Regions from separate parts of the Dongshaea marina genome, predicted to be linked through region 3. Evidence: predicted binding sites of a transcription regulator. Region 3 holds the regulator's gene; each other region holds the start of a gene.
What was found. The regulator LexA, encoded in region 3, represses DNA repair genes until DNA is damaged. The targets are predictions, from matches to a motif close to ANCTGTNTNNNNANACAGNT.
Positions count from the first base shown of each region.

Region 1: the regulator LexA is predicted to act here: its motif matches at 6,809-6,828, upstream of DB847_RS16450 (YebG family protein).
Region 2: the regulator LexA is predicted to act here: its motif matches at 5,519-5,538, upstream of recN (DNA repair protein RecN).

Region 1 is NZ_CP028897.1:3,505,420-3,516,234, reverse strand. It holds partial or broken gene DB847_RS26705 (LysR family transcriptional regulator) at 1-304, opposite strand, end outside; gene DB847_RS16470 (permease) at 425-1,330, shown strand; gene DB847_RS16465 (LysR family transcriptional regulator) at 1,583-2,437, opposite strand; gene DB847_RS16460 (YbfB/YjiJ family MFS transporter) at 2,538-3,746, shown strand; gene DB847_RS24480 (hypothetical protein) at 3,930-4,067, shown strand; gene DB847_RS24475 (hypothetical protein) at 4,220-4,378, shown strand; gene DB847_RS16455 (YgiQ family radical SAM protein) at 4,479-6,662, opposite strand; gene DB847_RS16450 (YebG family protein) at 6,904-7,221, shown strand; gene DB847_RS16445 (hypothetical protein) at 8,102-8,845, shown strand; gene DB847_RS16440 (queuosine precursor transporter) at 9,229-9,981, opposite strand; gene DB847_RS16435 (C69 family dipeptidase) at 10,401-10,815, shown strand, end outside.
Region 2 is NZ_CP028897.1:3,735,245-3,746,059, forward strand. It holds gene DB847_RS17470 (ABC transporter permease) at 510-1,646, opposite strand; gene DB847_RS17475 (ABC transporter ATP-binding protein) at 1,643-2,566, opposite strand; gene DB847_RS17480 (HlyD family secretion protein) at 2,547-3,515, opposite strand; gene DB847_RS17485 (cytochrome b/b6 domain-containing protein) at 3,743-4,393, opposite strand; gene DB847_RS17490 (hypothetical protein) at 4,470-4,736, opposite strand; gene DB847_RS17495 (sugar O-acetyltransferase) at 4,862-5,443, opposite strand; gene recN (DNA repair protein RecN) at 5,544-7,217, shown strand; gene DB847_RS17505 (S9 family peptidase) at 7,383-9,461, shown strand; gene DB847_RS17510 (AraC family transcriptional regulator) at 9,514-10,233, shown strand; gene DB847_RS17515 (nuclear transport factor 2 family protein) at 10,230-10,622, opposite strand; gene thiI (tRNA uracil 4-sulfurtransferase ThiI) at 10,795-10,815, opposite strand, start outside.
Region 3 is NZ_CP028897.1:4,551,344-4,562,158, forward strand. It holds gene argS (arginine--tRNA ligase) at 1-832, shown strand, start outside; gene DB847_RS21275 (SPOR domain-containing protein) at 836-1,408, shown strand; gene hslV (ATP-dependent protease subunit HslV) at 1,494-2,018, shown strand; gene hslU (HslU--HslV peptidase ATPase subunit) at 2,070-3,401, shown strand; gene rraA (ribonuclease E activity regulator RraA) at 3,686-4,171, shown strand; gene DB847_RS21300 (cell division protein ZapB) at 4,210-4,440, opposite strand; gene DB847_RS21305 (cation diffusion facilitator family transporter) at 4,581-5,495, opposite strand; gene trmL (tRNA (uridine(34)/cytosine(34)/5-carboxymethylaminomethyluridine(34)-2'-O)-methyltransferase TrmL) at 5,614-6,078, shown strand; gene DB847_RS21315 (hypothetical protein) at 6,103-6,291, opposite strand; gene dinF (MATE family efflux transporter DinF) at 6,512-7,861, opposite strand; gene lexA (transcriptional repressor LexA) at 8,006-8,632, opposite strand; gene DB847_RS21330 (flagellar basal body-associated FliL family protein) at 8,746-9,186, opposite strand; gene DB847_RS21335 (chorismate--pyruvate lyase family protein) at 9,349-9,915, shown strand; gene ubiA (4-hydroxybenzoate octaprenyltransferase) at 9,912-10,781, shown strand.

The DNA.
Region 1 (10,815 bases), 1.0 Mb from region 3:
TGGCAATAGAACTGGGGTAGGTGATGGTGAATCGACCGGATACTTCATCATTGAGTTGGCAGGCTTGGCTAACAACCTTCAGATACTGGAGGTAAAGGCCCTGAACTTCAGGCAGCAGCCGTTTCCCGGCATCTGTGAGTTTCACCTTTCTAGTCGATCGATTGAGCAGTTGGCAACCAAGCTCTTTTTCAAGTTCTGCAAGCCGACGGCTCACCTGGGCTTTTGATATCCCTAACTTTTCAGCCGCCTGAGTGAGGCTCAGCTCTTCGCTAACTGTGGCAAATGTGATCAGCTTTTCAAACATATTGTTTCTTTAATACAACAATGTTTTGTGTTTATTGCCTTTATAGAACACATAAGAGAAATAAACTACTCCTAAATTGATTTTCTTGATGTATCAGATCTGTTTATCTTAGGAGTAGCTATGTGGAGTTCTGTTATTCACTTTGCAATTAACATCACGGTTGAAATTGGAGTTGTACTGGCGCTGGTTAGTGTATTCCTCCAGGTCATTAAGCTGGCCTTACCTGCCCATAAACTTCGAACTTTTTTCTCAAGTAAGGGAGGTTATGTGGCGGGCATCGCTTTTGGGAGCCTGACTCCCTTCTGTAGTGTGACGACAATACCGATCCTCAGGGAGCTGCTTAGAGCTCAGGCGGGATTTGGGCCTTCAATGGCTTTTTTATTTGTTTCACCCCTGGTCAACCCATTAATTTTTACCCTGATTACAGCCTCCCTTGGCTTAAAGGTTGCTGTGGCCTATACCTTACTGGCTGTGATATTGGCTGTCCTTTTTTCATGGCTGTTAGAGAAGTTTCACTTTTCGCGATTTGTCATCACTTCAGAGCCATCAGGGGAGGCTATAACGGGTTGCAGAGCTGGGAAACAGGGGCTGTCACGGATCAGAAGCCAGTCGATAGGTGATCACTGTATCGAATTTATTGCAGGATCGTATCGTAGCTTTGTGTCTTTTATCCCCTATCTCTTATTGGGCGTTGGTCTGGCGACACTAATGCAAGCCTTTGTTCCTAAAGATTTTATAGTCCAAACATTAGGTCATGATCACTGGTACACCATCATACTTGCATCTGTAGTGGGAGCTCCCCTATATATTCGTGTGAGTACTTTATTCCCGCTTATCTCAGTCTTCCTCAAGATGGGGATGAGCTCAGGAGTTGCAATGTCTTTTATCATCGGGAGCTCAGGGATCAGTGTACCGGAGATTGTGCTGCTAAAGAGCTTGTTTCGTTATCCCCTGGTGCTCACATTTATTTTGGTCGTTGTCTCTATTGCTATCATCAGTGGACTTACTGTGAATCTATGGTTTTGATGGCAGCGATTCTATTTGTTGATTGTTCTGGGGTATCGGGATCGGAGCGGGAGCTCAGTCCTGACAGCCCTGAATCTAGAGCATTTTTGGTTTAATCCGGGTAGTTATTCACTCAAGTGCTGCTTTGGGCTTTGTTAAGCTGACCTTCTGCAGCAAGGATGCTGCAGTAGAGCAACATGGATGTGTCTTGCGAGTCAGCGATCAAAATTAAAGCCGCTTTCATGAGATGAACCGGTGTATCCGAAAAACGCTCTAACACTGCTCTGAGATATGGAGTACTGATTCTCTGAGGTTTTCAAAGGCCGTAAGGGGGAGAGCATCGCGGTGCCGGACCATCACGGTCGGTGTGTTGGCTATGTGATCCTCCACTTCGATGATCTCAAGCTCCCCGGAGAATTTAGAGGCTTTGACTACGCTCATGGGCAGCAGGGTGCAGCCCAGCCCGACGGCGACGCAGCCTAAAATTCCATCCAGGGTTCCAAGCTCCATGATCTCAGGCGTTGGATCACCATTTTCTCTTCGCCACTCCAGGGCTCGCTCCCGGTAAGCACAGCCTTCACGAAACAAAATGAAGGGTAGTTTTTTCCAGGATTCCCCTCTTTTGTGGACCAGGGCTAATCTTTCATCGATGAGGGTTTGTGAGATGAGATCCGGGTGATCGATTGGTCCTGCGACAAACACGAGATCCAGCTGGTGGGAGATGAGCAGCCTCAGGAGTTCACCGCTGGTCGCGCTATCGATCTTAAGGTTTAGCCCCGGATGTTTAGGTTGGAACTCCTTTAACACGCTTGGAAGATAGGTGCCGGCAAACGACTCCATTACTCCAAGGCGCAGTTCACCATAACTTTCTCCGGTCTGGCGTACCGCAGAAACCAGCTGTCGCTCAAGGCCCAGCATTTTCTCGCTGTACTCCAGCAGCAGTCGGCCAGCAGCTGAAAGGGTGATCCCACGCCCCTGACGGTGAAACAGCTGAACTTCTAATTCAGACTCAAGTCGCTTGATCCTGGCGGTGACATTGGACTGGACCGTATTGAGCTTTCGGGAGGCAGCGAGGATCCCTCCCTCTTGGGCTACGGTTTTGAAGGTATGTAGTGCCTGGAGCTCCATAACAAATCTCTAAAAAAGAACAGTCTGATCAGAATAATTCATTATTTTTGATGCAACAACTTCTTTATAGTGCAGATCTCATGGTTATTCAGGGGGAAAAGTGGTGAGAGATATCCAAAAAATGAAAGTGGTGGCAGCCGGGATCTGCTCGTTGATTTTGAGCATAGGGATTGCCCGTTTCTCCTATACCCCCATGCTGTCTGTGATGCAGCATCAGGCTGGACTGGGCCAGAGCGCAGGTGCCTGGCTGGCAAGTGTCAACTACGTAGGGTATCTGGTTGGAACCCTTATTACAGCGAGTGTGAAAACCCTTCGTCTTAAAGATACCCTGTATCGTTGGGGAGTTTTACTGGCTTTGCTGTCGACGGCAGCCATGGCGATGACCACTGATCTTTGGCTATGGTCTATTGTGCGATTCTTATCCGGGGTGGGGAGCGCCGCCGGGATGCTGATGGGCTCAGGGCTAGTGCTCAACTGGCTGGTCAGCCATCAAAAAGGTAAAGAGCTTGGCGTGCATTTTAGTGGGATTGGCCTTGGAATCGTTCTGGCAGCCGTTGTGGTTGAGCTGGCCCGCCGTCAACTCAACTGGCAGCAATTATGGTATGGCTACTCACTTTTGGGTTGCATCCTGCTTTATCCCGCCCTGGCCTGGCTGCCAAAACCTGTGGAGCAAGTTAATCGGCCCCTAAAAGCACCAATATCGACGAGCAGGCCAGGCCAACGTTTTATACAAGTCTTAATGATGGGGTATTTCTGTGCCGGTGTGGGATATGTAGTGAGTGCTACCTTTATTGTGGCTATTATCAATCAGCTTCCAGGAATGGGGGGGCAGGGCAACCTCGTCTTTATCCTGATTGGGCTTTCAGCAGCCCCGGCTTGTATGATGTGGGACAGGGCTGCCAGGCGCTATGGTCAGCTTAACGCCTTGATCTGGGCTTTTTTGCTGCAGTGCCTTGGGATCCTGCTTCCGGTGATGGACTCAGGTGTATTAAGCGTACTGGTGAGTGCTGTATTGTTTGGCAACACCTTCATGGGGATAGTGAGCCTGGTTCTCACCATGGTGGGTCAGTTCTATCCCGAGAATCCGGGAAAAATGATGGGCAAGATGACGATCAGCTATGGCATAGCACAGATCCTGGCTCCATTGGGGATTGCGGCCATGACCAGCTATCAACTACCTTACCGGGATGGGCTTTATCTGGCCGGTGGGATCATGGTCATAGGTACTGTGTTGATGGGAATGCTTAAGTTTGTGGCCTCAGATCCTAGCCAGGCTCCCGGTATGGCAAGTTATCAACCTTTTTCCTGAACTCCCTCTCAACGCCTGCCAGACAGGGGGGGCTCCTCTCTGACATCAATCTCAGAATATAAGCCATTTGCCCGATATCTTTGTCAGTGAGTAGTGACTAACATGTCGCCCTGATTTGTAAGGGGGGCGATCCCGCCTTAAAGAAGCAAAACCGATAATCCAAACTGATTGACGAAGGTAACCATGAGCACAGTATTTCACGATGACTATGAGATGTCGTATTTCAACTACTCTCAGCAGATAAAGGCCCAAAAGGAGTCCGGGAAAAAAGAGCAGGAGGCGGAGCTTAATTGGCCGCAGCCACAGCAGGAAGCCGCATAAATCCTGAGCATAGGATTGAGCAGCCCAATCGGAATTAGGGCTTGAGTATCTGTTTTATGACTTGCAGCACCCGGGGATCAGTGAGAAAGGGTTATCGGTCTGAACCGCTCCGTTGCAAGTGAAGTTGTGATTATAATTTTCCCGGTATGAGTATGTTGAAAAAGAGTTTAAAGCGGTTGTGGCATCATCTGTTCTCGAGTCAGCTTGAGGCGAGAGCTGCATCCTGGCCATCCCCCGAAAAACTGGAGCTGGATAAGCAGCAGCGAGAGTCCCAGGTTGCAAAACTCGCGGCTAAGGGAATCAAGCGCTGACCCACAGGGGGCGATCTCCCTGAGAAAATAAAGATTCATCCCTGGAGTTCTGGGATTAAAAAAGGTGAGTAGCTGGTGCTGCTCACCTTTTTGTTTGGAATTAACTGCGTGGCTTTTTGCCCGGTTTGCTAGCTGCTCTGGCAGATTTCGGGGGACGCTTTTCCTGGCGCTCTCCTTTGCGTTGATCCGGCTGCCTGGGGTGCTTGGTGGCAAAGCGCTTGGCACTATGGCGACCGGATGTACGGGCTCTGGATGGAGCCTGCTCCTCCTGGCTGCCCTTGGGAGGAACCAGGCAGCCTTTTTTATGACCGATCAGCTGCTTTTTCCCCATACCGATCAGAGCCTCACGCAGCAAGGGCCAGTTGGCTGGATCATGGTAGCGAAGAAACGCCTTATGCAGCCGGCGCTGCCGTTCGCCCTTGGCGACAAACAGTTCCTCGCGCCCCTTGTATTTCACCTTCTTCAGAGGATTTGTCTCTGAGTAATACATGGCGGTGGCATTACACATGGGTGAGGGATAGAAGTTCTGCACCTGGTCACACTGAAAATCATTCGCCTTGAGCCAGAGGGCGAGGTTGAGCATATCTTCATCGGTAGAGCCCGGATGGGCCGAGATGAAATAGGGGATAAGGTACTGTTTTTTCCCCGCTTCACGGTTGTACTTTTCAAACAGCTCCTTGAACCTGTCATAGGTGCCCATGCCGGGCTTCATCATCAGATCCAGGGTGCCCTTCTCCGTGTGCTCGGGTGCGATCTTAAGGTAGCCCCCCACATGGTGAGTCACCAGCTCCCGGACATATTCGGGAGATTCGATGGCCAGGTCGTATCGTACCCCGGAGGCGATCATGATCTTCTTGATCCCCTTGATCTCACGCGCCTTGCGATACAGATCTATGGTGTGACGATGATCGGTATTGAGTTTCTTACAGATCCCCGGAAAGATGCAGGAGGGGCGACGGCAGTTTGCCTCCGCCTTGGGATCTGAGCAGCCCAGCCGGTACATGTTAGCGGTTGGTCCACCGAGATCTGAGATGGTGCCGGTAAAGCCCGGAACCTTGTCGCGAATTGCCTTGATCTCTTCAAGGATCGATTCCTGAGAGCGATTCTGGATGATCCGTCCCTCATGCTCGGTGATCGAGCAGAAGCTACAGCCGCCAAAGCAGCCACGCATGATATTCACCGAGGTTTTGATCATCTCATAGGCGGGTATTTTAGCCTTCGCATAACCAGGGTGGGGGACTCTGGCATAGGGGAGTCCGAACAGGTAATCCATCTCTTTGGTTGACAGAGGCTCGGGTGGGCGGTTCACCCACAGCTCTCGATCCCCATGCTTTTGAATCAGGGGGCGCGCCGAGTAAGGGTTGGTCTCAAGGTGCATCACCCGGCTGGCATGGGCATAAAGGATGCGATCGTTACGCAGCTTCTCAAAGGCGGGTAAGCGAACTACTGTGCTTTTATTATCGTGGCGCGACGGGCGAACCTGAATCGGCTGTGCCACCGCGACTGGCTCAGCGGTTTTACACTCGGTTTCATTGGCGTAGGGGTTTGGCATCGCCATCGGTTGGCCGGGCTTTTCGATGCGTGAGGAATCAATTTCACGAAAACCTTCGGGCAAAGCCTTGAGGTTGATGGCGGTTCCCGGGATCCCGGTCATCTCTTCGATCGCTTCCCCCTTGGCCAGCCGGTGGGCGATCTCGACCAGGGCGCGTTCGGCATTGCCAAATAGCAGCATTTCGGCCTTGGCATCGAACAGGACCGAGCGGCGGACCTTATCGGACCAGTAATCATAGTGGGCCAGGCGGCGCAGGCTGGCCTCGATGCCCCCTAACAGCACTGGTGTCTCTTTATAGGCCTCTTTACAGCGCTGGCTATAAACCAGAGTAGCTCTGTCGGGGCGCTTGCCCCCCTCATTATTCGGGGTATAGGCATCGTCGTGGCGTAGCTTGCGATCGGCGGTATAACGATTGATCATCGAATCCATGTTACCCGCGGTGATCCCAAAAAACAGGTTGGGCTGGCCCAGCGCCATGAATGCCTGCTTGTTGCTCCAGTCCGGCTGCGCGATGATCCCAACCCGAAACCCCTGAGCCTCCAGCAACCGGCCGATGATCGCCATGCCGAAGCTTGGGTGATCCACATAGGCATCACCGGTCACAATGATCACATCACAACTGTCCCACCCAAGAGCCTCCATCTCTTTACGAGAGGTCGGCAAAAATGGGGCTGTGCCATAGCACTCAGCCCAGTATTTTGGATAAGAATAAAGCTCAGTTGTGTTGTGCATAGAAAAGCTCTCAGTAAGTTGGCGCGCTATGTTAGCAGTTGATGACAAATTATTCTAATTTTCGGCCAGCTCCCTGTTTTCAGTGGCTTAGCCCCATAAAATAAGGTGACTTCATCTGGAACTATGCTGCGACAGAGGCTACAATGTACTGTATAAAAAAACAGTGTTTCGAGTTAAGCGTATACCAGGCGCTTAATGGTCCGGTGATGCTGATCAGTCAAACGAGTGGAGATGAATCAAGATGGCGGTAGAAACCCGGTATGTCGTGATCCGCAATGGAGAGGAAGTTTTGAGCACCACAGATAAAAAACAGGCAGATGAACATGATCGTATGTTAGATATGGCCGATGAGCTGTCTGTGCTGCTTGAGGGAGTCGAGGTGGCGCTGGATGACAGGCAGCGAGAGGAGCTTAGCATCTATCTGGCGAAAAACCGTGAGGCTGTGCTGGTGGCCCTTGGAGCCAAGAAGGTCAAGGCTGCCAAGTCCCAGCCCAAGCCTAAAGCAGATGATAACTCGGCAGAGCAGCCAGCTGTGGACGATAAAGAGCAAGCAGCTTAAATCACTCCCCAGCATTTTTCAGCCTAGCTGAGCTGTGGGGCTCAGCTAGGCTGCCGAACTCCGGTGGGTAAAGGCAATCTTCAGGCCTGCTGCCTACCAGGCTGACTAAAGTGAATCGTTTAGATAACCTTCCGGACATCCGGGGACTCTTAAGCTCTCTTTCCCACGACTCACCTCAGGGGCAAGGCCCCCTCGCCAACAATGGATCTATTGGTCCTAACCCTTAACTATTTTTCTCTGTGCTTTCCTAAAGAGGATCTGAACAAGCTTTTTTCGACTCCGAAATGATGAGTTGTGCGGCTTGTTATTTCTGTTCACAAGGCATACAGAGGAAAGCCCAGATCTCCGGAGTGCATATTTGACTCAAAACAATAGTTTATAGCTTATTCGAAAGATTATCTTTTGGAGTTATTTACTTAAAGATTCTTTTTATCCAGATATCAAAGAAGTCGTTATTTTTAAAAGCATCGATTCATTTGGAACTGTATAAAGCCTGCTTCAGCAGAAAAGGGCTGAACCATGCAACTCAGAGTCTCTTCTATGTGAGCGAATTAGAGCACTAAGGAGGACTGCCATGAATGAATGTTGTGCGAACTTCATTGCGTAGATTTAGAGTTTGTTACAACGAAGTTGTAGCCGTGGGGGGCGGTGATTAAGGTTTCTATTGATACAGATTACCGAGCTGTCCAAGTTGTTTTTTATATGGTGATATTTATAATGGAGATATCTATTTATTATTTTTCATATAATCACTATTAATGAACTGACAGTTAATCTGCTCTGATAATTATATTAGGGTGGAGGTGTGTCGATATTTTTATTTTCGATATAGGATTGAGCTAGGTTAAAGTAAAACAATAACTTTAGGGGTTAATAAACAATGTGTGATTCAAATGACTTATTTTCTATGAACTCACCCAGAGTGGAATATAGTGCGACATCGAGTGAAAAAAAATCTCAAATGTATCTAGTCAGGAGAGATATCGTAGATAATTTTTTGTTCAGCAACGCTATGAGTGAGTCTTCTCGCTTTGGGCCTATCATGATTGATATGAGGTCCCTTATTCGTGATATCGATAATCATAGAGGTATGCATATAAGGTCACAAAAAACACATAGCCGAAAAGTTATTGATCGTGCCTGTGATGCGGCATTGTTGATGTATCCCTATGCTACTCAGCCGTTTCAATTTAAGACCCGGATGGATTTTAGTATCTTTCTGAGCCGAGTCCTTGCTGGAGAGTTTTATCAAGATAATGATTTAGGTGCGGGGTCAGGTTTTCTTGGAAGTGGCGCTATTGATATTACCAATCTTACTCATGAGCATATATTTGATATAAAAAACCTATTTATGATGGAGGGCGAAAAGCGAATTAGCTCCCATCATTCAGCTGATCAGGAGTTAACTGGTTATTTGATGAGCAATCGAGATGAGGACTCATTTACTTGTCAGATATTGAAACGCTACGGTTCAAGGATAATTCCACCTAGCCTTGGTAGAGTAAGCCGAGGGGACGTTTTTGCATTTAATATCCCTCCCACAATAGTGAATCCGGAAAATGGTGAGCAGTTTAAGCATGTTATGTTACTTAACCTTGATGAGGGGCAGGTTGGGTGCGAATAAAGCCGGAAGCTCACGGTTGGGAGGTACGAGGCACAAGTGCATCAGATAAAGTTCATCATACTTTCGGATTTATTGGAACTGCTTGCTCGAAGAAACAAAATGTGAATTACTACTCGGAGAAGGCTAAAAATCCGAAAGGTGCCTATAAAGTAGTAAACAGATATTGACGAAATCCTTACTCAAGCTTAATCGCGACGGGAGATTAAAAATGAGTTGGCATAGTGAGCCAGTGACGATCTTATATTCGTCTGATTTTTAATTTAAAGCGGCATGGATGCCGCCAAGAGACTCTGTCACCAGCCGATCACTGTAGTGAAAGGCTATGAGCCTACCGGGTCCTACACTGAAAAGCCAAGAAAACATCCCTGTCATCTTAGAGCTCATCAGTTCTTGAGGTAACGGTTATCTTGGGGCCCATACTCGGTATTGAGCTTGAACAGGTTGAAATTGGTGCGATCATCGTAGATATCCAGCTTCTCCAGATTTTTGAGCTTGCGCGCAAAGTGCACCGAGAAGGGCATACCGATCACTTCGATGATCACTTTAATCACCCACATGGTCAGGTTGAACTTAATCAGCTCCTGGGTCGGCATCACGCCATAAAAAGCGATAAACCCGAAGATATTACTATCAAAGAAAGATGCGACCAGGGTTGAAGCCACGAAGCGGGCTCCCATCAGTTTCCCCTTGCTACGGATCTTGAGTTTAGCCATCACATAGCTGTTCAGGGGCTCTGCAATGATATAGCTGATGGTCGATGCGATAATAATTTTTGAGTTCATGGTCAGCAGAGAATCGAAGATATGATTACTCTGGGAGGCAAACTCAGGTGTCGGCATGTGAGTAATAATCTGTCCGTAGATCACAAATACCCAGTTAAATAAAAAACCGGTCCAGACTGCCATTCTGGCAAATTTATAGCCATACACCTCGGTGATAAGATCCGAAAGTAGAAAAGCCAGCGGAAAGATCAGGGTGCCGGCATCGGTACTTAGCCCATGGCCCAGGCCGATGATCCTCGGGTCAAACCAGTTGGATAAGACGATGATCATCGCATAAGAGGTGATCAGGAACCATAAGTAGCGCGGCCTGAATGCGGTGATCTGAGATTCAGGAGCACTGGTATCAAAACTCATCTGTATTCTATTCCTTCGCAGTAAAAGCTATGCTCAGATCGCACGAGAGCTCGCAAGATGAGACATCAGGCGAGAGGGGTGGATCTGGGTGGATGCAGGTTGAAAATCCGGGAGGGGGATTCTTGCACATTGATTAGGCTTTGTGCAACTGGTGAGGCCTGAGAGTCAGGATGCTTGTCAGCTGGGGCTGATGCTAACAGTACTGCAGGTGGTGCTCACTTTGTGAGGAATATTAACCATTATTTTTGAGGGGGTATGTTGTGGCTGGTTTTTCTCTGAACTGTCCAGATCCTGACGCAACGAGATGCCCTGCCTGATCGCTTTTCAATCGGTATATTCAGTATGTGAACTTGATCGCCAAATTATATTTACAAATAAGGGTAAAATTTTAGTTTTTATCCTTATTTGAAGGCCTCATCATGAAAAAACAACTTTTGGCAGGGTTAATTGCTACTGCCATCGCTTCACCTGCCTTTGCTTGTACCACCATTTTGGTTGGTAATCAGGTTTCTTCTGATGGTTCATTTCTGGTTGCCAGGAACGAAGATTACAGTGCGACCAATGCCAAGCACTTTCTGATCCATCCCCGTAAAGAGAATCAGCGCGGAGAGTTTCACTCCAACGGAAATGATTTTACCTATCCGCTTCCTGAGATCTCGCTACGTTATACCTCACTCTCTGACTATGATACTCAGGATCGCTCTATGGGAGAGGCGGGCTTTAATGAGCTTGGTGTGGGGATGACCGCGACAGAGACCATCTATAATGGCCAGCAGGTTCTTAAATATGATCCCTATGTGCTCAAGACAGGGATCAATGAAGATTCCATCGAAA
Region 2 (10,815 bases), 820 kb from region 3:
CAACCCTATACCATTCGCCGTATGACTCGCTCATGAGGTTTAATTTCCCCTTTGATTCGGGCTGAAAAATCATAAAGTGATTTGAAGTTGAGCAGCATGGGTGAAGCTTCAATATTTGAAGCGGAACGAGAGGCAGGGATGTCGAACTGGAAAAGTTTATCAAGGATGATAAACGCTGCGAGTGCGCAGCCAGTATAGGGGCATACTGTCTGCGCTGTACTTCAAAGCACTATGATTTGAGGAGAGATGCGAATCGGGAGGTTCCCTCGGGGTTGTTAGGGGACTAGGTGAGCAGTCCCCTTAACCCGCTGTTCGCGGTCGAACACCTGTGCCGAAAGCACAAATTCAGCTGGCTGCAAGCCAAATAACAAAAATATCAGGGTGTCCTTGGGAGTGAAGAGGGTATTGGACAAGCATATCCTGTCATACAGGATGTATTAATGCCGTGGAAGGCAGGACGCCTGAGAACGGCCTCTTCCCGTCACCGCTCGGCAGCGGCAAATGACCAACTAATCGAGGGTCCGCCGATAGCGCAGCAACGCAAAGAACAGGGCCACCAGCATAAACAGCAAAATCGGCCAGATCTCGGGCCACACCAGGGGAAGAGTGTTGCCCTTGAGCATGATCCCTCGGACAATCCGCACGAAGTGGGTCAGAGGCAGAACTTCCCCAAGCATCTGCGCCCATTCGGGCATTCCGCGAAACGGAAACATAAAGCCGGATAACAAGAGTGACGGCAGAAAGAAGAAAAACGCCATCTGCATCGCCTGCAGCTGGTTTCGCGCCACCGAAGAAAACATCATCCCAACCGCCAGGTTGGCAATCACAAAGGGCAGCACACACAGTAGCAGCAAGCCAACGCTGCCCCGCACCGGCACATCAAACAGGAAATAGGCAAACACCAGCACCAACAGGACCTGAGCATAGCCCAGGATCACATAGGGCAGGATCTTACCCAGCATCACCTCAAGCGGGCGGACGGGGGTCACCAGCAAATGCTCCATGGTGCCGCGTTCACGCTCCCGGGTCAGGGCCTGAGAGGTCACAATCACCAGGGTCATGGTCAGGATCACCCCAATCAAGCCCGGCACTATGTTGTATTGGGAGTAAAGCTCAGGATTATATCTGTTATGGATAATCAGCTGAACCGGGTTCTCCCCCGGCTTAAGATAGGAGAGCGATCCTGGAAGATCGTCACTAAACACCTCACTGGCAACCGCATCAAAGGCACTGGAAGCATAACTGACCGCCACCGGATCGGTGGCATCCGTGGTCATCAAAATTTTGGGGCGCTGACCCTTAATAAGCTTTTTAGAAAAGTCTTTTTCAAAGCGGATCACAAACATCACCCGCCCCTCATCCAGCCAGCGCTGCGCCTGCTGAAGACTGTGGGCGGGCTGAGACAACTCAAAGTAGCGACTGGCCTGCAATCTGGCGACAAACTCACTGATAAGAGGCGACTTTTCCTGGATCACCACAGTTGCCGGAAGGTGTTTGGGGTTGGTATTAATGGCATAGCCAAATAGGATCAGTTGCAGAACCGGGATCCCCAGGATGATCGCAAAGGTCATGCGGTCCCGGCGCATCTGGATAAACTCTTTGATCATCATCGCCCACAGCCGGGATATCGAGAAGAATCGGTTCATGAGAAGTTATCCCTGGCCTGGCTCATCAGATAGATAAAGAGATCTTCTGCCGAAGGTGGCAGCTCACTGAGTTTAAACTCCTTGCGATACCCCTTAAGGCTATGCTCAATCACCCCGGCATCGGTGCCGATCACATGGATGGTCTGCCCAAAAGAGACCACCTGCTCAATCCCTGGCAGTAGCCTGAGCTCAGGCGCCAGCCGCTGGACCCGATTTCCGCGGATCTCCCAGCTTCGAAGCCCGGTCTCTTTGCAAATCGACTCCAGGGTACCATCGGCCATGATCCGACCCCAGGCGATAAAAGCCAGTCGCTCACAACGCTCCGCCTCATCCATATAGTGGGTACTGACCAGGGTGGTGACCTTCTCCTCCTCTGACAGACGATGGATCTCATCCCAGAACTCCCTTCTTGCTTTGGGATCGACGCCCGCCGTTGGCTCATCGAGCAGCAATACCCTGGGTTTGTGGATCATAGAGCAGGCCAACGCCAGCCGCTGTTTCCATCCGCCGGAGAGCTGGCCAGCTAACTGATTGGCGCGCTTTCTTGAAAACCCAAGCTGCTCCAAGGTCTGATTTACCCGCTGACGCCGCTGGTCAATCCCATAGATGCGGGCGGTGAAATCAAGATTCTCGCGAATGCTGAGATCTTCATAGAGACTGAATCTCTGGGTCATATAGCCAACCCGCTTCCTGAGCTGCTCTGTCTGGGTGCAAATATCCAATCCCAGACAGTAGCCACTGCCGGCATCCGGGCTTAGCAGGCCACACAGCATCCGCATGGTGGTGGTTTTCCCGCTACCGTTGGGGCCCAGAAAACCATAGATCTGCCCTGTCTCTATCTGCAGATTCAGCCCGCTGACAACCTCCTGGCCATCAAAACGCTTGGTCAGCCCGGTAACATTAATTGCAGGCGCCTGCATCACATAGCTCCACACTCACGGGTTGTCCCAGATTCAGGCCTGATTCTAAAGGTTTATTCGGTGTGACCTCGACTCGATAGACCATCTCCTGCATCCGCTTTTCACTGTAGATAACCGGCGGCGTATACTCTGCCTCGGGCGAGATAAAGCTCACCAGCCCGGTCGTTAGCCGCTTGTGGGTCATGCTGTCACTCAGCAGCACTTTTTGCTCAGGCTTTATCGAAGAAAGCTGTCGGGTGGGAACAAAAAAATCAACTCTCAGTTGGTCCGGATCCAGCAGTGACAACACCGGCTGATTGGCCGGAACCTGTTCCCCGACCCGGTAATAGGTATCAAAGATGCGCCCCTTGGCGGGGGCATGCAGCGTTTTTTGAGCCAAAGCCCAGCGCGCCTTGATCAGGAGTGCCTGCTGAGATTCGAGTTGAGCCCTGGCCGCCTCCACCTGATCCTCACGGGCCGGCAATTCGGCAATCACCAAATTCTGCTGCAGGTTTGCCCGCTGATGGGTAAGCTGCTCAACCTCGGAGCGAGACTCGTCAACCTGCTCCTGCTGGATCAAACCACTCTTGATAAGGGTTTGGTAACGCTTGAAGGTTTTCTGTGCTAACTCCAGTTTGGCATCCAACTCGCGGATCTGCTGCTTGATCCCCTCGATGTAGGGCTCACGCTTTCCCTTCTCCAGATCGTAGAGCTCAAAGCGCAGTTGCTGCATGGTCGCATAAGCTTGCTTGAGCTCGGTTTGCTGTGGATCCTTATCCAGTTCAAACAACAACTCACCCTTGGCGACCGGGGTGCCACGACTCACGGGTAACCGGGTCAACTCCCCACTTTGAGAAGAGCTGATATAGGTTAAATCTGAACTGACATATCCCTGAAATAGGTGATCAGAGCTTTGTGGTTGGCAGGCGCTAAGCAGCACGACCAAAGCACTGAATACAAGCAGTCGCATGGAACGCTCCGAATGTATCCCTGTTATCGATAAGCATAACAAGGAACTTTTAAAATGTAGATGCTTAACTTTGACAAAGCCAACAGGGCGCACAGATAGCTTTTATTTCGCCATTTCAGGCAAGCGGTTCAAACCCAAGATAGAGTGATTTAAAGAAGGGAGAATATTCAGGGGCATAATCACAGCATCTGATAATGCCCCTACTTCAATACAAGATAAACTATAACCTAGCCGTTGGCGTGGGAGTCATCCTCGACCAGAAAATGCACCACCGCAAGACAGACATGGCCAATCACATAGATCCACACGAAGGTTGTCATAAACTCATGACACTCTTTGACAAAGTGAACCAGATCGGGAGCAAACCCCATCTGACGCAGCAGTAACCAACTAGCTCCCGTCAGTGCCGTTCCCACCGCAGCCAAAAAGCCAAGGCCATGAACCAGGCCCGCCAGCCCGCCACAACGATGGGCCGGTTGCATCTTGCGTTGGCAGAAAATCTGCCGCAGATCGGCCATGATATCCGCACGCCCCTGGCGCCCCCATGGATAGAGGTGTGCCCGGGCCGCTTCAGACAGATTCAGCAGAAAATAACACACCAGGACAAACAGGGTCAGGCAGCCGGCTATCAGGTGAAAATAGAAAAAGAAGGCAGAAAAATCACTGACGACACGCCCCGGTTTCCAGGGACTATGCATCAGATCACTGCTCAGAAGCTGCAAGATGATCAGGCTGGCAAAACTGATATGCAGAGTTTTATTCAGAGTGGTCCAGGAATGCACCGGACGAGTCGAGGAGTCATCAATGGTCACCACCCTTCTCAATACTCCCGATATTTTTTGGACCCAGGACCTAGCCTTTAGCTGCGCCAACGCCATATTTACTCTCCTTTAAAAAGCTCAGGCCGAACCTGAGAATGAATCAACCACTCAATAGCACAGGGTTCAGATAGAATTATTCATCCACATAGTGGTAGGGATCCCCCTGTACCGGAATCGCCGAGGCAAATGCCCTTTCATCTTCAAACTCATAGTCAGGCACCTCCCCATCCATTTCATAGACCACATATTGCGCCTCTCGTTCCTTAGGACACAAGACTATTCTTGCCTGCTGTTGGTGGCTGAGTCGCTCCGTGGCATAGATAACTGCAGCATCTTTAGGAGAGTCGGCGGTCACCTCACACTTGAAATAACCTTTGCCGCAAAAAATTGCATATTTCATGGGGCCTCCTTGGCACTGGCATCATTGAGACATCTCCTGTCTCACCCCGAAAATAGTTCTGCTCTGTTTGATTCATCAACTCGATTTAAGAATGAGCCAGGAACTGCCTGTCGGCAACTCCATCATCACAGTGATGCCTGAAGTTCATGCTGATTGAGCTTCCTGATCACCCGGGCAGGATTTCCGGCAACCACGCAGTCATCGGGAACATCCCGGGTCACTACGGCTCCGGCCCCAACCACTGAGCGCTCACCTATGGTAACTCCCGGACAGATCACCGCTCCTCCACCAATCCAGGCGTGCCGTTTTAGAGTGACGGGCTTGGCGATGACTTCCCAGTCCAAGCGCTTACTGTGATCCAGGGAGTGGGTTGCCGTATAAATATGAACATTAGGAGCAATCATCACATGATCCTCAATGCTCACCCTGTGCAGATCCAAAATGGTCACATTAAAATTGATATAGCACTTTTCCCCAATCTCGATGAACTGCCCCAACTCACAGGTAAATGGTGAGCAAACAATGCTCCCTTTGCCAAAATGACCGAAAAGCTGCTCGCACAACTCCCGGCGCTCTGTATCGGCTGTAAACTCACTTTGATTAAATTTTGAGAGCCATCTCTGTCCCCGGATGCGGATCTCATGGATCTCGGGATCCCCTGCCCGGCTGATCTCTCCACTCAACATTTTCTCCAACTCGGTTTTCATCCTGGCTACCTCCTCATGATCTCAATTGATTATTCCACTCACAGATAAGTCAAGCTATACTGTTCACATATACAGTAATGTTGATTTATACAGGTGCTCTATGCTGACCCAGCTCACTATTGCCAACTTTGCGATCGTCAGATACCAGGAATTAGAGTTTCAACCAGGGATGACCTGTATCACGGGTGAGACCGGGGCTGGAAAATCGATCGCCCTTGACGCTCTGAACCTCTGTCTCGGAGGCAGAGCAGAGAGCCGTATCGTTCGTAAGGGTGCTCCTCGCGCCGAGCTGTGTGCCCACTTCGAACTTTCGGAGCACCCTCAGGCTCAACTATGGCTCGAAGAGCAGCAACTTCTCGATGGCAAGGAGTGTATTCTTCGCCGGACCATTACCGCGGAGGGACGCTCCCGGGCCTATATCAATGGCAACATGGTGCCCTTAAGCCAGCTCAAGGCCCTGGGCGATAAATTGATCAATATCCATGGTCAACATGCCCATCACCAGCTGTTACGCAGCGACCAGCAGCGTAACATTATTGATGCCTTTGCAGAGCACCCCACCCTGCTCGAAAAAACCCGCAACTGCGCCATCCAATACCAACAATTGACTCAGCAACTCCAGGAGCTAAAACAGCAACAGGAAAAGCGCCATGCCCGTCAGCAGCTGCTCCAGTACCAAACCGAAGAGCTCAATGAGCTAGCCCTGGCCGAAGGTGAATATCTGGAGCTGGAGCAGCAGCATCAGCAGCTCTCCCACTTTTCTCAGCTCCAGCAAACCAGTTATGAGTGCCTTGAACGCCTCGGGGGAGATACCTCTGAAAATGTCATCAGCCTGCTCCAGGGCATAGTCTCACCGCTGGAGGAGATCAAAGAGCTGGATCAACAGCTGGCCAATCCGCTACAGCTGGTTCAGGAAGCTTTGATCAGTCTTGAGGAGAGCCGGGATGAACTGCAACATTATCAGCAGCATCTGGAGTTTGACCCCGAGCAGTTTGAGCAGATCGAGTACCGAATGACCCGGGTGCTGAACCTGGCGCGCAAACACCAGGTCAGCCCTGAGCAATTGGCAGCACACCACCGGAGCTTGCTCGATGAACTTGAGCAGCTCGAAGGCAACGACCAGCAACAGCTTGAGCTCAAAGAGGAGATCGCCAGCGTTGAGCAATGCTATCTGGAGATCGCCAATAAGCTGAGCGCCAGTCGCAACAAGGCGGCTAAGCGATTGAGCCGCGACATTGAGAAGGGGATCCACGAGCTGAATATGGAAAAGGGTCGCTTCAGCATAGAGATCCAACCCAAGGCTAAGGCTGCGCCCTCCGTCGATGGCATTGATGACGTCGCCTTCCTGGTTTCTCTTAATCCGGGTCAGGATCTCTACCCGCTCTCCCAGGTTGCCTCCGGCGGAGAGCTCTCAAGGATCAGCCTGGTGATCGAAACCATCATTGCCAAAAAGATGGCCACCCCGACCCTTATTTTTGATGAGGTTGATGTCGGGATCAGTGGTCCGACCGCCGCAAGAGTTGGCCAACAGCTACGCCAGCTTGCCTCGGCGACTCAGGTCCTGGTGGTTACCCACCTGCCGCAGGTTGCAGGTCAAGGGCACCAACACCTGTTTGTTTCCAAACAAAATGATGGTGACACCACCGAAAGTACCATGGAGCACCTTGATCCGAACCGGCGTATTGAGGAGCTGGCTCGTTTGCTGGGAGGCGATCAGATTACAGATGCAACCCTGGCTAACGCCAGGCAGCTGCTGTTTGATGAGGCCTGTTAGACTAAGCACCTGTGGCACATGATTGTATGTGACTAAATGCCGCGTGTAGCCCCATGGCTCGGCTCAATTTGGAGGCAATGATCCAAGCCGGCTCCCTACTCCAGCAGCCATCCTCCGGCTTAGCTTCATTGTGAAGCGAAGCCGGGTTGGTTAGTATCAGGAAAAATCACTGACAATTCAGGGCATCCCTTGCACGACACTAAGCTGACTCCACCCATAGCAGCAAAACATCCCTATACCCACGAGAACCATGGCCACCACAGACAGGATGATTACTTCTGGCTGCGAGATGATGAACGCAAAGCCTGCGAGGTGCTGGACTACCTGCACCAGGAAAACAGCTATACCGAACAGGCTCTGAAGCCTCTGGCACCGCTCCAACAGGAGCTCTATCGGGAAATGGTAGCTCGCCAGGAGCCAGAGCTTGAGTCTGTGCCTTACTTCAAAAAAGGCTATTGGTATCAATCCCGATTCACCGAAGGTGAGGATTACCGGGCTTATTATCGCCACAAAGGGGAGCTGGCGGCACCAGAGGAGCTAATCATCGACTGTAATCAGCGAGCCCAGGGCCATGATTACTACCAGCTGGGCGATCTGACCCTGTCTGCCAATTCTCTGATTCTGGCCTACTCGGAGGACACAATCGGCCGCCGCCAGTACAAGCTGCGCTTTAAAAATCTGCAAACCGGCGAAGCGCTGCCTGATGAAATAGAGAATATCTCAGAGTGTGTGTGGGCCAATGACAATCAACATATCTTCTATGTCCGCAAGCACCCGCAAACCCTCTTACCCTACCAGGTCTACCTGCATTGCCTTGGGAGCTGCATTGAGGATGATCTACTGGTCTATGAGGAGCTCAACGATACCTTTTACACCTCTATCTATAAGACTCGTTCGGAGCAATACCTGGTCATCGCGATAGAAAGCACCACCACCTCGGAGGTCAGATTGATCCCATTGGACAGAATAGAGTCTTCCCCAGAGGTGTTCCTGCCGCGCAGCCCCGGGCATGAATACCGCCTGGATCACTTCAGGGGCAAGTTTTATATACTCAGTAACCAACCGGGCAAGAACTTCGCCCTGCTTAACACCACAGGGAACCGTCACCAAGACACCAAAGAGTGGACAACCCTGATCGAGGCTCGCCAGGAGATACTCCTGGAGCATTTTGAGCTGATGCAAGATTGGCTGATTGTAGAGGAGCGCTCTGAGGGATTGCCTCGCATGCGCCAGATCCACCTGACAAGCGGTGAGGAGCGAAACTTTGAGTTTAATGATCCCACTTACAACCTGCTTGCTCATTACAATCCGGTCGCCGATACCAATAAGTTTCGCTACCAGTATGTCAGCATGACGACCCCTTCGAGCATCTACGAGCTGGATCTCGACAGTGGCGAACGCCAGCTGCTTAAGCAAAGCAAGGTGATGGGAAATTTCGACAGCTCAAACTATAAAAGTGAGCGCCTTTGGATCTCCGTCCGGGATAACACCCGGGTACCCGTCTCCCTAGTCTATCACAAGAATAAATTTAACCATCAAAATCCGCTGCTCCTCTATGGCTATGGCGCATACGGCCACAGCCTTGATGCCGATTTCAGTAGTGCCAACCTGAGCCTGCTCGACCGGGGCTTTGTCTATGCCATCGCCCATGTCCGCGGAGGTGAAGAGCTCGGCCGCAACTGGTACGACAAGGGCCGCCTGCTGCATAAGCAAAACAGCTTTAATGACTTTATCGATGTCAGCCGTGGCCTGGTTGACAAAGGCTATGCCGCCGCCAATAAGCTGATGGCCATGGGCGGTAGCGCCGGCGGTCTGCTGATGGGAGCTGTCATCAACCAGGCACCTGAGCTTTATAAGGCGGTGATCGCCGCGGTGCCCTTTGTCGATGTAGTCTCAACCATGCTGGATGAATCAATTCCATTAACCACGGGAGAGTATGATGAGTGGGGTAATCCCAACTATGAGCAGGATTATCACAATATGCTGTCATACAGCCCCTACGACCAGGTGAAGGCTCAGAATTATCCACACCTTTTGGTCTCCACAGGGCTACATGACTCGCAGGTGCAATACTGGGAGCCCGCCAAGTGGGTTGCTAAGCTCCGGGAGCTTAAAACAGATGATAACCAGTTGCTGCTGTATACGGATATGGATGCCGGGCACAGTGGAAAGTCCGGACGCTTCAAGCACTTTGAAGATACGGCGCGGGAGTTTGCATTTTTGCTCCATCACGCGGAGCATTGAAGCAACCCGATCCACATAAAGATGTGAGTCTTATGTTTTTCAGGAGAGAGTCGTGATCTCAGAGCCATTGAAGCTCAGGCATAGAGAGTACCAGTGTGGAGAGAGCACCACCGGCCACCAGCATCCGCATCCTCAGTTGGTCTATATCCACCGGGGATGCGGGATCCTGGGAACCGCGATTGGTACTCAGCTGGTGACCAATGGTGAGCTAATATGGGTTCCGGGGAAAACCGAGCATAGCTTTGAGGTCCTGAAAAATAGCCGCGCTTCTTTGATTTACATCTTGCAGTCACCTGCCAGCATGCCCGATGCCATTATTAAGCTTGAGGTCACACCTGTGATGATCGGCCTAATCGACGCCCTGGGCCATCGCCTCGATGACAATGGCTCGCTGAAACACTCCTATCAGCAGGTATTCCTTGATCAGCTTGGCCAGCTAACACAGCTGGACGAACCATCCCTGCCCCTGCTGGACAGGCGCCTGCTACCGATTATTGGGGCTCTGAGCACCGAGCCCGGGATCAACCTCTCCCTCAGGGAGCTCAGCAAACGTTATGGCCCCTCGGAGCGAACGCTCAATCGCTTGTTCTCTCAGACTTTTGGCTGCAGCTTTCGCTTCTACCGCAACCAACTGGTGATGAGTAAGGCCCGCCAATGGCTGGCCGAGGGGCGATCTATGACCCGGATCGCCCTGGATCTAGGCTACCAAAGCCTGCCCGCATTCTCCTCGGCCTACCACAGCTACCTCAGACAAAGGGAGGGTAACTCCTAAGTACGAGATCCAAGATCCCTGTCCGCCTCACTTCCTTCGATGAGGTAGGTCATCTCGTCGCAGCTGGTGAGTTGTCCTTGCGGGTTAAAGCTAAAAAGCCCGATCACCTTGGCCTTGACCCGGCCACCATCTTTTTTCACGGCATCGACATAGTGGGTGGAGTGCAACTCATTGCCCTCAACAATCAGCTTTCTAAACTCAAACTCACAACTCTCAAGGGACGCTTTTAAAGCCCGCATGTGCTGGATAAAGTCGTCCAGATCCAGCTCTTTACCATCAACCCATTGATGATAATCGGGGGCAAAGTGCTGGCGGATCACTGCCTCATCGAAGCGAACATCTCCCAAAACCTTCTCAAAAGTCTGTTTAAAGCGTAATTTGTAATCCATAGCGAACTCCTTTTACTCGCATTGGTGAATGACCTAAGCATCATCTCAGAGGGCCGGCTAGCATACTTATGGCTTCCCGCCAAACGGTTATGAATTCTCGCCAAGTTCCGGCTCTGAAACTAAAAAACCAGCCCTGAGGACTGGTTTCATAGCGGTGAGCTTTGAGAGAGGGTTAGCCGCGATAGATTCGCAC
Region 3 (10,815 bases):
TGTTATCATCCAGAAAAAAGATGGCGGATTCCTCTACACCACCACAGATATCGCCTGTGCCAAGTACCGTTATGAAACCCTGGGCGCAGACCGGGTGCTCTATTTCATCGACTCACGTCAGCATCAGCACCTGATGCAGGCCTGGACCATAGTTCGCAAGGCTGGCTATGTGCCTGAATCTGTACCTCTGGAGCACCATGCCTTCGGGATGATGCTGGGTAAAGATGGTCGTCCGTTTAAGACTCGCTCCGGCGGCACCATCCGCCTGTCTGATCTGCTGAACGAGGCCCACGAGCGGGCAACCAATCTGCTGGAGAGCAAGCTGAGCGATCTGAGCAAAGAGGAGCGCGATGAGATTATCGAGGCGGTAGCCATAGGTGCGGTTAAGTATGCGGATCTCTCCAAGAACCGCACCACGGACTATATCTTCGACTGGGATAACATGCTGGCCTTTGAGGGCAATACGGCACCTTATCTGCAGTACGCCTATACCCGGATCCAGTCGATCTTCCGTAAAGCGGGTGTTGATGCAAACTCCCTCACCGGGCAGATTGTTCTCAACGCAGATGCCGAAGATGCGCTGGCACAGAAGCTGACCCAGTTCAACGAAGTGGTGCAGAGTGTTGTCGCCAAAGGGATGCCTCACCTGCTGTGTACCTACCTCTATAGCCTGTCCGGGGCCTTCATGAGCTTTTATGAGGCTTGCCCAATCAATAAGGATGGTGTCAGCCCTCAGGAGAAAGAGTCCCGCCTGCTGCTGTGTGCCGCAACCGCCAAGACCCTGAAGATTGGCCTCGAGATGCTGGGGATCAAGACTCTGGAGCGTATGTAATCTATGGCGACCAAGGATTATGTCCGCCGCGGTAAAACCTCCAGCAAGAAAAAAAAGGGCGCTTCACGGCGCCCCACCAAAAAACGGAATGCGCCACAGCGGCGCATTCCCGTTATAGCGATTCTGATCGCCGTTATCCTGGTTGGTGCTTTTGGTTATGGCCTGTTCTGGCTGGGACAACATAAAAGCTCCACGCCTCAAACCAGCGAACTCAAGCCCCAGGCTAAGCCTCCCAAGAAAGAACTCCCTAAGCCTCCGGCTGAGCACTGGAGCATTGCCAGGCAGCTTGAAAACAAAGAGGTCCAGGTTGTGGTACCGGAGCAGCCTAAACCTCCTCATCCCTACCAGATGCAGTGTGGCTCATTCCGGGTCGAAAAGCAGGCTGAAACACTCAAGGCTCGAATCGCCTTCCAGGGGCTCAGCTCGCAGATCCTCAAGAGCAAGAGCAGCAAGGGTGGTTACTGGTATCGAGTTGTGCTTGGCCCCTACCCGCGCAAGCGTGAGGCACAAAATGATCAGCACAAGCTTCAGCGAGCCAAAATCTTCGGCTGTGCAATCTGGTATTGGCAGGGTTGAAAAACCCAGCCTCCATCCTCATGTTAGATAGAAACTATCCCTCCAGCAGGATTAAGGCGCTGGAATCAACACTGAGAGGCTTCAAGTGACTACTATTGTTTCAATTCGCCGCGACGGCAAAGTAGCAATTGGCGGCGATGGCCAGGTTTCCCTGGGTAATACCGTAATGAAGGGTAACGCTCGCAAGGTCCACCGTTTATACAATGGCAAGGTGATCGCAGGCTTTGCCGGCGCGACTGCTGATGCTTTCACCCTCCTGGAGCTTTGTGAAGCCAAACTCCAGGCACATAATGGAAATTTGGAGCGAGCCGCGGTATCTCTGGCCAAAGATTGGCGTACCGATCGCGCGCTGCGTAAACTCGAGGCGATGCTGGCGGTCGCCGATAAGGACAACTCTTTTATCATCACGGGTAATGGTGATGTCGTATCCCCGGAGCAGGATCTGATTGCGATCGGCTCGGGTGGTCCTTATGCCCAGGCTGCGGCCCGCGCTCTGTTTGAAAATACCGAGCTCAGCGCCAAAGAGATCGTCGAAAAAGCCCTGACTATTGCCGGAGACATCTGCGTCTACACCAACGGCAACCAGAATATCGAAGAGCTAACCAATTAAGCGCGGGCAGTGCCTCGCACTGCCCTGCCTGCAAATACAGGATTTCAAACCATGTCTGAAATGACTCCCAGAGAGATTGTCCATGAGCTGGACCGCCACATTATCGGCCAGAATGATGCAAAGCGCGCCGTTGCGATCGCCCTGCGTAACCGCTGGCGCCGGATGCAACTTGAGCCAGAGCTTCGTCAGGAAGTCACGCCCAAGAATATCCTGATGATCGGCCCTACCGGTGTCGGTAAGACAGAGATCGCCCGCCGCCTGGCAAAGCTTGCCAATGCTCCCTTTATCAAGGTTGAGGCGACAAAATTCACCGAGGTTGGCTATGTGGGCAAAGAGGTTGACTCCATCATCCGCGATCTGACCGATGTTTCGATGAAGCTGACCCGTGAGCTGGAGATGGAGCGGGTTCGCTATCGCGCCGAAGAGAATGCCGAGGAGCGCATCCTCGATGCCCTGCTGCCAACACCTAAAGACAACTGGAACAAGGACGAGAAGCCGAGCAACGACAATACCCGTCAGATCTTCCGTAAAAAGCTGCGTGAAGGCCAGCTCGACGATAAAGAGATCGAGATCGAGCTGTCACAGCCTCAGGTCGGCGTTGAGATCATGGCACCTCCGGGCATGGAGGAGATGACCAACCAGCTACAAAGCATGTTCCAAAACATCTCTGGTGGTGGCACCAAGAAGGCCCGCAAGCTGCGGGTTAAAGATGCTCAGAAGCAGCTCATCGAAGAGGAAGCGGCCAAGCTGGTCAATCCCGAGGAGCTCAAAGAGCTGGCTATAGCTGCGGTTGAAAACCACGGTATCGTATTTATCGATGAGTTCGATAAGATCTGTAAGCGTGGCGAGAGCAGTGGCCCGGATGTTTCCCGTGAAGGGGTTCAGCGCGACCTGCTGCCACTCATTGAAGGTTCAACCATCAATACCAAGCATGGCATGGTGAAAACCGACCACATCCTGTTTGTCGCCTCCGGCGCCTTCCAGGTGGCCCGTCCATCGGATCTGATCCCTGAGCTGCAGGGACGCCTGCCAATTCGTGTCGAGCTCTCCGATCTGACCAGTGAAGACTTCGTGCGGATCCTGACCGAGCCAAATGCCTCGCTGACCGAACAGTATCAGGCACTGATGAAGACCGAATCGGTCGATATTGAGTTCACCAAAGAGGGAATCGATGCCATCGCCAAGGCGGCCTGGACTGTGAACAAACAAGCCGAAAATATCGGAGCTCGCCGTCTGCATACCGTCATGGAGCGCCTGATGGAGGAGATCTCCTATGATGCCTCGGAGAAATCTGGTGACACCTTCATCATTGATGCAGAGTATGTCGACCAGCACCTGGGAACCCTGGTTGAGAATGAAGATCTGAGCCGCTTCATCCTGTAAACCTCAGGAGCCATGCTCTTTGGCATGGCTCTTTCTTCTGCCCGCACTGGCGATTTTTATCCCACTACCCCCCCTTTTCATCCTCCTCAAATACCTGGCTCTTAGCACCTCTCAGCAGCAACTCACTTTTAGCCTCATAAGTCGCAAAATCTTACCCCTTTTTGTTCTATGTCAGCATCTGATACGACAGATGGCGGGAAAAACAGCCTAGCCGTTGAAAACACTTTTGAAGCCTTTATACTGGAGATCAGAGTTTTCTGGGTCCCAATACGCGAGGGCTGATAATGGAATACAATACTTCTGAGCTTTGTGATACCTATCTTGATATGGTCGATGTTGCCGAGCCCATGTTTACCACCTTTGGTGGACGAAATTCATTTGGCGGTATCATCACCACGGTAAAGTGCTTTGAGAGCAATGGGTTGCTATCTGAAGTGGTTCAGGAGAACGGTGTTGGCCGGGTGCTGCTGATCGATGGTGGTGGCTCGCTGCGCAGAGCGTTAATCGATGCCGAGATCGCTGAGATTGCCACTGAGAATGGCTGGGAAGGGATTGTCTGCTACGGCTGTGTGCGTGAAGTTGACACCCTGGAAGAGCTGGATATAGGGATCCAGGCACTGGCATCGATTCCGGTTGGAGCCGATAGTGAGGTGAGTGGAGAGCGGGATGCGGCGGTCAACTTTGCAAGCGTCACCTTCTTGCCAGAGGATCACCTGTATGCCGATACCACAGGCATCATCCTCTCGCCCGAACCCCTTGATATTGAATAACTCATACAAAAACGCCAGCTAATGCTGGCGTTTTTGATTTACACATTCTCTTCGACCTGTTCAATTTTTCCCAACAGGGCATGCAGACGCTCTTGCCAATGGTTGTGCTCATTGCGCATATGATCGTTTTCGTTACGCATGTGCTCATTTTCCTGGCGAAGGTGCTCATTCTGCCCACGCAACTCTTCAAGCTCCATTTGGAGTAGCGAAATGGTGTCAACTGCCGCCTGAACCTTAGCTTCCAATTTTTCAAACACTTCGAAAGACATAATGAATTCCCACCTGTTATTGCTTGACCAATAAAATTCCCTGTATCTATGCAGGATACCTATTACTCATGGCCTCAACAAGACTCCATGAGTAATCGATCGTTAAAAAATCCGAGCTACTTCAATGTTTAAAGCCATGGCTAGGCTCGACTCCCCCAATGCCCCTGATTACGCAGCTCTTTGGGAACTACAGAGAGAGGATCCATGTGGACAATCACATCGGCCCCGGGAAACTCCTCAAGCACCCGCTGCTCCACCCTGTCGGCAAGCGCATGGGCCTCCAGCAGAGGCTGGCTGTCATCAAGCTCTAAGTGGAACTGGATAAACCGGGTCGGCCCCGCCTGGCGGGTCCTGAGATCGTGAACCCCATAAACACCCTCAATCCCGGAGGTTAACTCGAGGATCCGCTTTTGCTCCTCTTCGGGAAGCTCCCTGTCCATCAGGGACTGGGCTGCATCATAACCGATCTTCAGTGCACCATAGAGAATATAGCCCCCCAAGAGCAGGGTGAACAAACCATCGGCCCACAGCCAACCAAAATAGGAGAGCGCCAGAGCCAAAAGTACCCCAAAATTCAAAAAGAGATCCGTCTGGTAATGCAACGAATCAGCCTTGATCATCAAAGAGCCGGTCCTCTTGATCACATAACGCTGGAAAGACACCAGGATCAAGGTTGCTACGACAGAAAATAGCATCACTCCCATGCCAGCTCCCAGATGAGAGAGCGGCTGAGGCGAAATTAGGGATGAAATCCCATGGATCACCAGAAGAACCGCCGAGCCACTAATGAAGGCAGACTGGGCCAATACAGCCAGGGATTCGACTTTACCATGACCGAATCTATGATTTTCATCGGCGGGGGTCATCGCAAAACGGATCGCTAAAAGGTTAATCAAAGAGCCGGAGATATCCAGCATGGAATCGGTCAGAGCTGCCAGAATACTGGCCGCATCCGTGGTAAACCAGGCGATCAGCTTAACGACGATTAACACTGCAGCCGTAAGGGTTGCAGCCCAGGCCGCTGATTTGACCAGGCGAGAGTATTGCTGCTCCACAGCAGTGCTCCTCTTAGAAAAAATGAAAAGCCGATTATACCCCTATCTGGCTAAGACCTTCCATTTCTCTCACAAGCTGGGTATGCTGCTGAGCTTTCATTTCGACAGTAAAAACCTCATGTTACAGATTGCCCTCTACCAACCCGAAATCCCACCCAACACAGGGAATATCATCCGGCTGTGTGCTAATGCAGGTTTTGCTCTGCACCTGATAGAGCCACTTGGATTTGACTGGAATGAAAAACGGGTACGTCGGGCGGGCCTGGATTATCATGAATTCGTCAATGTTAAACGCCACAAAGATTATGAAAGTTTCCTGCAGGATGTTGGCCCGGCCCGGATCTTTGCCTGTACCACCAAGGCGACCCGCTATCACCACGAAGTAAATTATCAAGCCGGCGATGTCTTGCTGTTCGGACCGGAAACCCGGGGCCTACCGCCAGAGATCAGGGAGTCTTTACCCCCGGAGCAGAGGGTACGTATTCCGATGAAGCCGGATAGCCGGAGCATGAATCTCTCCAACGCAGTTGCCGTGTTCGTGTATGAAAGTTGGCGCCAGCTTGGGTTTGAGGGAGCGATTTAAGCTCCCAGAGTTGCGAGAAGGGGCTCACCAGAGCGCGAAGATGATCGCAGCAAGGATGCAGAGCAGGGTAAACACGATATCAAAGAGTCTCTCGCCTTTTCTGACAGGCTTTTTATCATTGGCAGGCTTTTTGGCTTTCTTATCCTGAGGAATAGGTTTGCCTGCCGGGTCGTTCTCTATGACCTCTTTGGTTGCTTTATCGGGCTCTGCCACTGTCCACACTCCTGTATCCAGAGAAACAAAACGCCTGCTTCTGGTACAATTTTAGCCCAGACCCATGGGTCAGCACACCCAAAAATCCTATTGTTTTTAAAGCTCAGCTAACGCTGCCGGAGATGCTCTGAAGCGGACCGCTTTTCACACAATAAACTCAGGAAATACAATGCGACCGCTCTAATATAAGGAGCTTATGTCACCGCCGCCTTACCGAAGCCTAAGCCAAAGAAAGCTGGTTAAAGCGCCGCTCTTTGCGCCACAGGATAAGCGCCATACTCAGACCCCTTCCTAGCATAAAAGCACTCATCGCCGCCCACAGAGCATGGTTTCCATAGCTACTCAGGAGCCACCATATCGGGAAGAAAAAGCAAGTCGTCGCAACCAGCATCGCATTGCGCATCTCCTTGGCCCAGGTAGCCCCGACGAATACCCCATCGAGAATAAAGCACCAGGCACTTAGCATGGGGATCGCCACCAGCCAGGGCAGATAGAGCTCGGCGTTGTGCTGTACCTCTTTGAGGCTGGTAATAAGGCCGATCAGGAGATCACCTCCCAGGCCATAAACCAGCGAGAAGCCGATCGCAACCAGGCCACCCCAGAACAGGTTGAGGATCACCACCTGGCGAAACTGAGATCGCTTTCCCCGACCCAGGGCATGGCCCGCCATCGCCTCTGAGGCATAGGCAAAACCATCCAGACCATAGGAGATAAACATCAGAAAATTCAGCAAAATGGCGTTGGCGGCAACAATATTGTCACCCAGCGCCGCACCCTGCATCGTCATGAAAGCAAAACAGAGCTGCAGGCACAGCGAACGAATGAAGATATCCCGATTCAGCCCCATCATCAGCAGAAGCTCCCGACCACTCGCCAGCTGTCGCCAGAGCTTCTCCCCGAACTCTTTCCATAGGGGCGAAAGCATGCGAGAGCAATAGAGCAGCGCAAATGCTAATCCACAATAGTCAGCCAATACTGATGCAGAGGCACTGCCCGCAACCCCCCAGCCAAGCCCAATCACAAACCAGACATCCAGCACTATGTTGACCAGATTGGTAAGGATCAACAGCAGCATCGGCCCCCGGGCGTTTTGCATGCCGATCATCCAGCCCAATAGGGCAAGGTTTGCCAGGGCAGCCGGGGCGCTCCATACCCGGATCTTAAAATAGATTTCGGCATAGTGGCGAACCTCAGTACTGCCTCCCGTCAGCTGAAACAGCCAATGAGCCAGGGGCCAATGCAGCAATAAGATAATTAGTGCCAGCACCAGTGCAACCAACAGTGAGCGCCCCAGGATCAATAGCTGCTGACGTCCATCACCTGCCCCTAGCGCCTGAGCGGTCAGCCCTGTGGTGGACATCCTCAAAAAGCCCAGCAGCCAGAACAATAGGTTGATCACCATCGAGCCCACTGAGACTCCCCCCAGATACCAGGACTTATCCAGATGGCCGATTACGACCGTATCCGCCAGTCCCAGCAGAGGCACGGAAACACTGGACAGTACCATGGGCAGAGCGAGGGAAAATACCCGCCGATGGGCAGATTTTTGAACAAACCAGCTTGGAAGCATGCAAAGAGTATCCTGGAAACTTACCGGGCTCGAAAGAGGGCGCATAAAAAACCGCCAGATCATAGCGGTTTCATTGCCTGATGAAAAGGCGATGGGGCCTGATAGCCCCAAAGAGATGGAGTGCCTGAGATTTGGCTTGAAGCTTTACATCCAGTCGGCGTTTCGAATGATGCCCACAGCCAGCCCCTCGATGGCCAACTCCTGCACACTGAGATCTACGATAATGGGATCGAGTTCTTCATTTTCGGGATGAAGCAGCACCTCGTTTCCTTTACGCTCAAAGCGCTTAACCGTGACATCTTCACCACCAACCCGGGCCACCACTACCTGGCCATTTTGTACATCCTGTGTTTTATGCACCGCCAAAAGATCCCCATCCATGATCCCGATATTCTTCATACTCATCCCATGTACCCGCAGTAAAAAATCGGCGCGGGGTCGAAACAGGCTCGGGTCAACCTGGTAGTGAGACTCAATATGCTGCTCCGCTAAAATTGGCTCTCCGGCGGCTACCTGTCCGATTAGAGGCAAGCCTGACTCACTGTCGGCCTCCAGCTCTTCTCCAAGCAAACGGATCCCACGTGAAGTACCGGGAACAATCTCGATCATCTCTTTGCGGGCCAGGGCCTTGAGGTGTTCCTCTGCAGCATTGGCGGAGCGAAAACCAAGCTCTCGTGCAATCTCTGCCCGGGTCGGAGGCATGCCGGTTGCCTGAATATGCGATCGGATCAGATCGAGCACCTGAGTCTGGCGGGGAGTTAGTGGTCTCATCACAGCCTTTTCAGTAAGTTATGAGCTATATACTGTGAGTATATACAGTAGGTTTTAAATGGCAACGAAAAAACCCCGCAAATCATTGCGGGGGGCTCCACTCAATTCATCTGCTACTGGTAGATATACTTGGTGAACAGCAGCTCACTAATCAGTTTTTTGCCTGTCTCCTGAACCAACAGCTCGTTGAGCTTATTCTTACACCTGAGGCGAAACAGCTCTCGCTCCTTGAGGGACCTTGCCTGAGTCGCCGTCAAACTACCCAGCATCTTGATCAGGGCATCTCGAAGCAGCGGCTCGTGGGTTTCTACGGCGGCGAGAGCAGACTTGTTGTCCACCATCACCTCAACCGTAACCCTGACATAACCCAGGTGCTTTCCCCTGGAGATGTAATTGGTGATGATATCGGGACGAAATGCAAAGTAGGCATACTCTTTTTTTCCACCCGATGTCTCTTCGGCAGCCGGGGCAACCTCCTCTTCAGCATACACATAGGAAACCGGGGGGATGGCAAACAGCATTAGCAGAGCAAAAGAAAAGAGTGCGGCTTTCATCATCAACAATCCCTTAATTATCTTCCCACTACTTTAGTGTTGGTGCCCCAAAGATAACCGTCAAGAAAGGAGCTTCATTTGCTCCCTTACATTTTATCTCGCTTTACCTGATAATAAATCCCCTTTTCATTTAGCCGGTTCAGACAGATCGCAGCTGAGGATATGACAGCATTATCATCACTATCATCACAGTTAAGCCTTGAGTGGCAGGATTCATCCTGTTTTCCTAACCTGCCTCATAGACTCAGCGGCTGGTTAAACTCCCAGGATTCTATGACGGCCCGCCTCAAACGCCACTGCGCCCACTTCGAGGTTCTGCGGCTTAGTGAGAGCTGGTACAACAATGAGCAACATCAGCTGATCCGATTACTTGATGACGGCATGCTGTTTGGTCGTGAGGTATTACTGTGCTGTGATGAGAGCCCTGCTGTTTATGCCTGGACCCTGATCCCGGAAACAACGATCCAGGCCACCGGCCACCCCCTGATGCAACTAGCCGATCAACCTCTTGGGGAGCTGCTGTTCAAGGGTTCAAAGGCGCGCCGGGAGAGGCTACAATTAGCAACATTTGCTCAACATGAGCTGCCGCCTAAGGTATTACGCCACATCAAGCTTCAGAGTTCGGAGCCTTTGTGGGGACGCCGTTCCATGCTCTATTATCAGCAACACCCTCTGCTGGTTCATGAGCTTTTCCTTCCGGGGATGGCAGCTTACAAGGATAATCAATGAAGCTGACTCTCAGGCAACGCTGCACCGCCTATGCTCAACTCACCCGACTGGATAAGCCAATTGGCAGCCTGCTGCTGCTCTGGCCAACCCTGTGGGCACTGTGGATTGCCAACCAGGGTTTTCCCAGCCTCCACCTGCTTGTGGTTTTTGTCATAGGGGTTTTTGTGATGCGCTCGGCCGGTTGCATCATCAATGACTTCGCTGACCGAAAGCTTGATGGCGCGGTCAAACGTACCGCAAACCGCCCCCTTCCCAGTGGCACCCTGAGTGAAAAGGAGGCCAAGGGCCTCTTTACCGTCCTGGTGTTGATCGCATTCGGCCTGGTGCTCACTCTGAACCGATTCACTATCCTGCTCTCAATAATCGCGCTGGTGGTCACCATCTGTTATCCCTTCATGAAGCGGATCACTCATCTGCCACAGTTTGTTCTGGGTATCGCCTTCTCCTGGCCGATCCCCATGGCATTTGCCGCATCCCTTGGGCATATTCCACCCATCGCCTGGCTACTATTTATTGCCAACTACTTTTGGATCATCGCCTATGACACCATGTATGCCATGGTCGACCGGGATGATGATATTCGGATTGGCATCAAATCGACCGCTATCCTGTTTGGTCGCTTCGATCGCCTGTGGGTTGGGATATTTCAGCTACTGACCCTGCTGCCCCTGTTGTTGCTGGGAGAGATTGCCCGGCTCGGAGCTTTTTATCTGACCGGGCTGGCCGCCATGACGGCGCTGTTTGGTTATCAGCAGTATCTTATCCGTCACCGGGTGCGCACTGGATGCTTTCGAGCCTTTCTCAATAATAACTACGCCGGAGGCCTGCTGTTTATCGGGCTGGCGATTCATTACCTGCAGGGGTAAGAGAGAGGTTTATCCTGCGGATGGCCTGATTGCC